DNA from 2 places in the Nocardia sp. NPDC051052 genome. Region 1 is predicted to be linked to the other one. Evidence: riboswitches for the same ligand, from Rfam matches in the RefSeq annotation. Region 1 holds a riboswitch; the other holds the start of a gene.

The links. A riboswitch is a leader RNA that binds a small molecule or an ion and turns the genes downstream of it on or off. The one in region 1 is predicted to bind S-adenosylmethionine.
Region 2: linked by a shared signal. The riboswitch ahead of ACIBCN_RS12465 (aminotransferase class V-fold PLP-dependent enzyme) and the one ahead of ACIBCN_RS33820 (bifunctional o-acetylhomoserine/o-acetylserine sulfhydrylase) in region 1 are both predicted to bind S-adenosylmethionine.

Annotation. Positions count from the first base shown of each region.
Region 1 covers NZ_JBITFL010000012.1:25,953-30,160, forward strand. The annotation lists gene ACIBCN_RS33810 (TetR/AcrR family transcriptional regulator) at 1-186, shown strand, start outside; gene ACIBCN_RS33815 (homoserine O-acetyltransferase) at 225-1,385, opposite strand; gene ACIBCN_RS33820 (bifunctional o-acetylhomoserine/o-acetylserine sulfhydrylase) at 1,382-2,719, opposite strand; SAM riboswitch class IV at 2,813-2,923, opposite strand; gene ACIBCN_RS33825 (TetR/AcrR family transcriptional regulator) at 2,975-3,694, opposite strand; gene ACIBCN_RS33830 (MFS transporter) at 3,822-4,208, shown strand, end outside.
Region 2 covers NZ_JBITFL010000003.1:458,742-462,949, reverse strand. The annotation lists gene ACIBCN_RS12475 (Pls/PosA family non-ribosomal peptide synthetase) at 1-929, opposite strand, end outside; gene ACIBCN_RS12470 (LysE family translocator) at 1,260-1,907, opposite strand; SAM riboswitch class IV at 2,018-2,131, shown strand; gene ACIBCN_RS12465 (aminotransferase class V-fold PLP-dependent enzyme) at 2,179-3,540, shown strand; gene ACIBCN_RS12460 (flavin reductase family protein) at 3,578-4,129, opposite strand.

The sequences.
Region 1 (4,208 bases):
GGCACCGCGCTCGAACCCCGTTGGGCCGGAGTGGATTCCGGTCTGCTCACCAACTCGCTGCTACAGGTCGCCGAGATGCTCGGCAGGCTGGCGGTCAGCGAGCCCGACGAATACCCGCGCGAACGCCTCCAGGGATTCGTCCACGCCATCGTCGGCCTGCTGGTCGGCGCCCCCGCCGCCGATTGATCGCGCGCGCGGCGGAAACCGCTGCGCTCGAAGTGGATTCAGTTGGCAGGCTGACGGCTCTGCTGCGCCAACCGCATCGTCTCGGTCAGCAACTTGGACACCGCCGCGGCCTCGGTGAGGAACCCGTCGTGTCCGTCGCGCGAGTGCACGACCTCGAGTCCGTCGCAGCCCGGCAATCCCTCGGCGAGTTCCTGCTGCGTGCGCAGCGGATACAGCCGATCGGAGTCGACGCCACCGACCACGCACGGCACCGGCGTCGCGGCCAGCGCCGCTCGGACGCCGCCGCGTCCGCGCCCGACGTCGTGCCGGTTCATCGCCTCGGTCAGCAGCACGTAGGTGCCGGGATCGAAACGCCCGCAGAGTTTGTCGGCCTGGTGGTCGAGGTAGCTCTGCACCGCGTACCGGCCGCCGCGCCACGGATCCTCGGCGCCCTGCGCGCTGTTCTCGAACCGGTGATCCAGCTCGTCCTCGGTGCGATAGGTCAGGTGCGCGATCCGCCGGGCGATGCCCATGCCGGCCATCGGGGCGCGATCGGTGTCGTGATAATCGCCGCCCTGCCAGTCCGGATCGGCCTTGATCGCCGCGATCTGGGTGGTCTGCGTGCCGATCTGGTCGGCGGTGGCGCGGGCGCCGACGGCCAGCACCAGCGCGGAGCCGACCCGGTCCGGCGCGCCGACCATCCACTCCAGCACCCGCATGCCGCCCATCGACCCGCCGACCACCGCGGCAAGCCGCTCGATGCCGAGCCGGTCCATCAGCGCCGCCTCGGCGGACACCTGGTCGCGGATGGAGATATCCGGAAACCGTGCGCCCCAAGGCTTTCCGTCGGGCGCCAGCGTCGAAGGGCCGGTGCTGCCCTGGCAGCCGCCGAGCACGTTCGTCGCGATCACACACCACTTGTCGGTGTCGAGCGGACAGCCCGGCCCGACCATCCCGTCCCACCAGCCGGGCAGCTGATGAATGTCGTCCGGGTGGCCGACCACGTGCGAGTCGCCGGTCAGCGCGTGCTCGACCAGCACCACGTTGTCCAGCGCGGGGGAGAGCTCGCCCCACCGCTGCACCGCGAGGTGCACCTGCGGGATGACCGCGCCGCTTTCCAGCTTCACGTCTCCGATGGCGATGATGCCGAGCCGCCCGTCCGGGGGTGGCAGGGCCACCCCGGACGAACGGGCGAAACTCGGTTCGGTACTCACCGTCACGTCGCCGCCGCCGCGAAACCGGCACGCAGGTCGCTCAGAATGTCCTCGATGCCCTCGATCCCCACCGCCAAACGGACCAGACCCGGCGTGACACCGGCGAGCAGTTGCTCGTCGGGCGTCAGCTGCGAATGTGTGGTCGACGCGGGATGAATCACGAGGGAGCGCACATCTCCGATGTTAGCCACATGGCTGTGCAGGACTAATCCGTCGACGAACTTCTTGCCCGCATCGACACCGCCGCGCAGTTCGAAGGCGACGATCGCGCCGGGACCCTTCGGTGCCAGCTGCTTGGCCCGCTCGTACCAGGGCGAAGTCGGCAGACCCGCGTAGATCACCTTCGTGACGTCGGGCTGGTTGGTCAGGAATTCGGCGACCGCCTTGGCGTTGGCGACATGCCGCTCGACCCGCAGGCTCAGCGTCTCGATGCCCTGGCTGATCAGGAACGCGTTGAACGGCGAGATCGCCGAGCCGAGGTCGCGCAGCAACTGCACGCGCGCCTTGAGCGCGAAGGCGGGCGCGCCGAGGTCGGCGAACACCGCGCCGTGATAGCTCGGGTCCGGGGTGGTGAAGCCGGGGAAGCGCGGCTGTCCCTGCGCGTCGGTCACCGTCCAGTCGAAGGTGCCGCCGTCGACGAGCACACCCGCCACCGCCGAACCGTGCCCGCCGAGGTACTTGGTCGCCGAGTGCACGACGATGTCGGCGCCGTGCGCCAGCGGCTGGATCAGGTACGGCGTGGCAACGGTGTTGTCCACGATCAGCGGCAGCCCGGCCTCGTGCGCGACGGCGGAGATACCGGGGATGTCGAAGACAGCGCTGCTGGGGTTGGCGATGGTCTCGCCGTAGAACGCCTTGGTGTTCGGCCGGATCGCGGCCCGCCACTGGTCCAGGTCGTCGGGGTCGTCGACGAAGGACACCTCGATGCCGAGCTTGGGCAGCGAGTAGTGGAAGAGGTTGTAGGTGCCGCCGTAGAGGTGCGGGCTGGACACGATGTGATCGCCCGAGGCCGCCAGGTTCAAGATCGCGAACGTCTCCGCGGCCTGTCCGGAGGCCAGCAGCAGTGCGGCGACACCACCTTCGAGCGCGGCGACGCGCTGCTCGACCACGTCCTGGGTGGGGTTCATGATCCGGGTGTAGATGTTGCCCGGCTCGGCGAGGCCGAACAGCGCCGCGGCGTGATCGGTATCGCGGAAGGCGTACGAGGTGGTCTGGTAGATGGGCAGGGCCCGGGCGCCGGTGGTGGCTTCCGGTGCCTGGCCCGCGTGCACCTGCTTGGTCTCGAAGGACCACTGCGCGGTGGGATCGATATCGGCCGCGGGCAGGGTGGAATTACTCATGAGCGTTGCTCCAAGGAAAAGGTTGTTCGCCAGAACTACAGGGGGTTATCGGGATTTAGGCGAAGGACAACAACACATTTCGGGAACCTCCTGAAAGCGCGCTTGCTCTCGACCTTCGAGAGCCCGGTCATCACCCGGAGCACCCCACCGCTGCTGGAGGGTTGCCGTCCAGCAAGCCGGGGCTTCGCGCTGGCACTCATGACCTGAGGGCATCATAACCGGCCGTCGAGCGGCGGCCGAATTCTGTCGTCGAACTCAGCCGGACGCGCTGGTCCGCGCGCCGCCGCAGACGCGGAAGAACTCTTTGAACGCCGCGGTGAAGGAGTTCCGGCCTGCCGCGGCGGCCTCGTGCAGATCGTCGTAGTCGAACATGCTCTCGCCGCATTCCATGGCCAGGTGACCGATGAGCTGCCAGGTGCCGAGAATCAGCCGCACCGGGAGCGCGCAGGGCGTGCTGTCGAGCCGCTCGGCGACCACCTCGGCGATGGCGATGTTCTTGTTATCGGCGTGTTCGATGCTGCGCGCGCTGACCGAGGGACTGCTGCGCACGATCCGCTGCATCTGCTGGAATTGCCGGAAGGAGACCGGCCCGCCGCCGGGTTCGCTGACGGCTCGGTCGACCACCTGCAGAAACGCCGTGCGCAGCGATTCCAGTTCGTTGTCGGTGACCGGGAGCTGGCGCAGCGCCGCCGCCACGGCCTGGCCGAAGTCCTGGATCGGACCGAGGACGATGTCCTCTTTGCTGTCGAAGTACCGGTTGATCGTGCGCGGCGATACGTCGGCCGCATTGGCGATCTGCTCGACCGTGGTCGCGTCGAAACCCTGTGCTTCGCACAAGTTCAGGCCGATCTCGATGATCCGCAACCTGGTCTGCTGCTTCTTGCGTTCGCGCAGGCCGGGGTTGGCGTTCGTCGCGGCGCTCGCAGTGGTCTGCGCTGCGGCACTCGCGCCCGTCGGCGTCGGTGACTCGAGCATGCTCCCACCTTATCGAAACCCAGTGTTTTCGTGTCATTAACCGCCAAATGTCGCATCACGACATTTTTCGCTTGACGCCAATTGGCGCCTGCTGACAGGATAGCCACCGAGTTCGAACGATGAGGAGATGACCGTGACCGACACTGCGCAAGCGGTAGAAATATCTGAAAAACGAGGCGGTTCGGCGCGCTGGTTCGCCCTCGGCGTTATCGCATTGGCCCAGCTCATGGTGGTGCTGGACGCCACCATCGTGACCATCTCGCTGCCGTTCGCCCAGCAGGATCTCGGCATCAGCGACGGCAACAAGCAGTGGATGCTGACCGCTTACACGCTGATCTTCGGCGGCCTGCTGCTGCTCGGCGGTCGGCTGGCCGACTACCTGGGCCGACGCCGGATGTTCATCATCGGCCTGGTCGGTTTCGCCGCCGCGTCGGCACTTGCCGGTCTCGCGCAGAACGGCGCGGAGATGTTCGCCGGGCGCGCACTGCAGGGCGCGTTCGCGGCGTTGCTCGCA
Region 2 (4,208 bases), on a different contig from region 1:
TTATGCTCCGCTGCCTCCTCCGGGCCCGTCGCTCGCGCGGCGGTGTTCCCCGCAAGACGTTCGGCGAGCTCGGGCGGCACCGCTTCACCACCGAAGATCAACAGCCGGACGGCGTCCAGCGCCTCGGCGGGCCAGGTGGCGGCCAGCGTCGGTACCGTTGACACGATGCTGATTTCGCGCCGCACCAGCCATGGGCCGAGATCGGCGCCGGTGCGGACCAGGTCGCGCGGGGCGGGGACGAGGCAGGCGCCGTTGCGCCAGGCCAGCCACATTTCCTCGCAGGAGGCGTCGAAGGCGACGGAGAGTCCGGCGAGCACCCGGTCACCGGGACCGATCGGGGCATCCGGCAGGAACAGGCGGGCCTCGGCGTCCACGAACGCGGCGGCGTTGCGATGAGTCACCGCAACACCTTTCGGCGTTCCGGTGGAGCCGGAGGTGAAGATGATCCAGGCGTCGTCGGTGGGGGTCGGCAGCGTGCTGGTGCTCGCGTCGGCCGGATTGTCCGCTGCGGCACGGATTCCCGCCGGCGTCGTCGCGATGCCCGCCGCGGTGACGATCGCGGTGACCTGAGCCTCGCCGAAGACCAGCTGGGCTCGCTCGTCCGGGTCGTCGGCGTCGACCGGCACATACGCGGCGCCCGCGTACAGGACGGCGAGGATGGTCAGGTAGAGCTCCCTGGAGCCCGACGGCATCCGAACGCCGACCCGGTCGCCCGGCCGCACGCCCGCCGTGGCGAGCCTGGCCATGGTCTTCTCGATCTCGACGACGAGTTCGAGGTAGCTGAGCACCACCTGGCCGTCATCGATGGCGGGTGCGTCCGGATGGGTCAGCGCGGTCGCGGTCAGGATGTCGACGAGGGTCCGGGCCTGCGGCGTGTGCGCGGTCCGGAGTAGTGGGTCAACCGTCACATCAACCTGTGGTTGGAGCATGACGCCCTGCCCACCTCCCATTCGACCTGCCTCGCACTTCCCTGGTGTTGTTTGTGTCATAGCTGGGTTACCAGTTGGCAAACGCCCTGGTGACCAGTTGTCCACGGTACTCGGGGTTGTCGACGTTTGTTGCTCACCGCCGCGGATGCCGCTCGGGAGAACGCGGGCGGGGTTGTTGCAGGTCGTGGCGATTTCTGCCGGGCGCGCCGAAGCAAGGCCTGGTGGGCGGGTTACCCGGTGGGTTCGCTGGGCGGTCGCTGAACCGACCTGCTCAACCCGGTGTGATTCCCCTCATCGGCCTGGTGATCCTGCAGCTCAGGGCGTTTCGGGTCACGCCGCGGAGGCGGCGGTGCCGACGCCGAGGGCGGTCAGGATGGCGGCGCTGGCAAGTTCGAGCCGATCCCGGATCCTCGGGCGGCGCAGCAGCGCGACCGCGCGAGCGGCGGCCAGCGCCAGGAGCACCATCGCGACCGCCGCAATCGACGATTCGACGGCACCGAGCGCGAGGGTGTTGGCGAAGGTGACCTCGGTCAGGAATTGGGGCAGCACGGCGAGATAGAACAGGCCGACTTTCGGGTTGAACATGCACGAGACAACGCCCGCGGTGAACGCCGAGCGAACCGATGCGCGGGTGCCGCCGCCCGCCTTCGCGATGCCGGCGGCGCCGTCGGATTCCTGGCCGGCCCTGCGCTGCCGCCGTTGCTCGAGCAACGCGCGAATACCCAAGTACACCAAGTAGATTCCACCGATCAGCTTGAGCGCGCGGTACGCCGTCGCCGACTGCTCGAGCAGCGTGGCGACGCCGGCGGCGACCACCACCGCCCACAGCAGCCCGCCCAGCGACGACCCGATCGCGGCCGCGACGCCCGGTCGCGCGTCGACCAGCGAGAACCGCAGCACCAGGAACGAATCCGGCCCCGGCGTGAGCGCCAGCAGGACGCATAGGCCGATGAAGCTGATCAGCAGCGAAAGTGACACCTCACGATGTGAACTCAGAACGGCCGAATTGGCAACGCTTTATTGCCCGCCGACACACGCGGCGGCGCCGTGGTTGACAGCGCCGGGGGACATCTGCCAATCTCGGGATAGGTCATGAGTACCAGCGTTCAGCCCCGGCTTGCTGGTCGGCAACCCTCCTCCGCGGTGGGGTGCTCCGGGTGACGACCGGGCTGACACCCGACCGGGTGCGGCAAGCGCGGACTCGACGAATCGTCTGATTGCGGGTCCCAGAGCCGACGGGATTTTCGTGATGACTGCTGTGGTAACTCAGGACGCCAGGGGACGGCAGACGGCGGAGTCGGCGGGGTGGGTAAGCTCTGCCCCCCTCGCCCGGGTATCCGGCGACGACCTCCAGGTGCCCCTCGTCCAGGGCGGGACGACCACCTACGCCAACTTCGACTACGCCGCGAGCGCACCCGCATTGGCCCAGGTCACCGACCGGGTACAGCAACTGCTGCCGTTCTACGCGAGCGTGCATCGCGGCGCGGGCTACGCCTCGCGGATCTCCACCGAGTGCTACGAGGCGGCCCGCGGTTCGGTGACCCGCTTCCTCGACGCGACCGACGACCAGGTGGTGGTGTTCACCCGCAACACCACCGACTCGCTGAATCTGCTCGCGTCCTGCGTGCCCGGCGACACCGTGGTGCTCGACATCGAGCATCACGCCAACTTCCTGCCGTGGACCAGGCACGGCCGCCGCGTCGTGCAAGCCGCGGCCACCGTCGAGGAGACCGTCGGGCGGTTGGTCGCCGAGCTGTGTAGCAAGCCCGCCGCGCTGCTCGCGGTCACCGGCGCGTCCAACGTCACCGGCGAGGTGCTGCCGCTGGAGCGCCTGGCCACCATCGCCCACCAGTGCGGCGCCCGCATCCTCGTCGACGCCGCTCAGCTCGCGCCGCACCGGCGAATCAGCCTGCGCGACACCGGCATCGACTACCTCGCGTTTTCCGGGCACAAGCTGTACGCGCCGTTCGGCGCGGGCGTGCTGGTCGGCCGCCGCGACTGGCTCGACACCGCGCAGCCCTACCTGGCCGGTGGCGGCGCGGTCCGTGAGGTCACCACCACCGGCGCCGAATGGGCGCCCGCGCCGCAGCGGCACGAGGGCGGTTCACCCAACGTGCTCGGCGCCGCCGCACTCGCCGCCGCCTGCGACGCGCTCAGTCGAATCGACGCCGACACCCTCGCCGCGCACGAACACCGCCTGGCCGACCGACTGCGCGACGGCCTCGCCGCCATCCCCGGCGTCAACCTGCTGCGCATCTGGAACGACGCCCCCGACACGGTCGGCATCGTCGCCTTCACCCTGGACGGCTTCGTCCCCGGCCACGTCGCCGCCTACCTCTCCGCCGAACACGGCATCGGCGTCCGCGACGGCCGCTTCTGCGCGCACCCGCTGCTCGCCCGCCTCGACCTCGACGGTGCCCTCCGCGCCAGCATCGGCCTCGGCACCACCCTCGCCGACGTAGACCGGCTCATCGAAGCCGTCGCCACCCTCGTGCGCACCGGCCCGGCCTGGAACTACGCCACCACGCAAGGACTTTGGAACCCCACCCCCGAAACCCGCCCGTTCACCTCCGAAGCCTCGATCGGCGCGGCGCCCTGCCTCGTCGGCTAGTCCGGCAATAGCGGTCGTCCGACCTGGACGACCGCGCTCAGTCGCCGAGTTTGGTCGGGCGGTGGTAGCGGCCGTTGTAGTAGAGCAGGGGAGCGGCGGCGGGAGTTTCGTTGGTGTTGTCGTGGACTCGGGTCACCAGGCCGACGACGAGGGTGTGGTCGCCGAGCGGGATCAGTTGGTGGATGGTGGCGCGCAGCCAGATGGGGGTGCCGTGCAGGACCGGTTCGCCGGTGTCGAGGGTGGTCCACAGCGAGCGGTCGGTGAAACGGTCCGCAGCTGTGCGGGCGAAACGCTGAGCCAGGTCGTGCTGGTGTTCGCCGAGGAAATGGATGACGACGGAGTCGGCATCGAGCAGAGCGGTCAGGCTGGAAGAGGTGTGCGCGATGTTGAAGGACACCAGCGGGGGCGCCAGCGACAGCGACGCGAAAGACGTCGCGGTGAAGCCGATCGGGCCGTTCGGAGAGTTCAGCGTGACAACGGTGACGCCCGCCGGATAGTGGCGCATCGAGGCGCGGAATTGCTCGGCGGTGATTCCGCTCAGATCATCAGGGACCTGGAAATCCGTGGCGGGCCGTTCTGCTTCGGTCACCCGCCCAAAACTACGCCGTCCCGCCTCTCCGCGTATTTAGGCCAGACTTAGGTGGGGTGAGGGTGGCGTTGGCGACCGG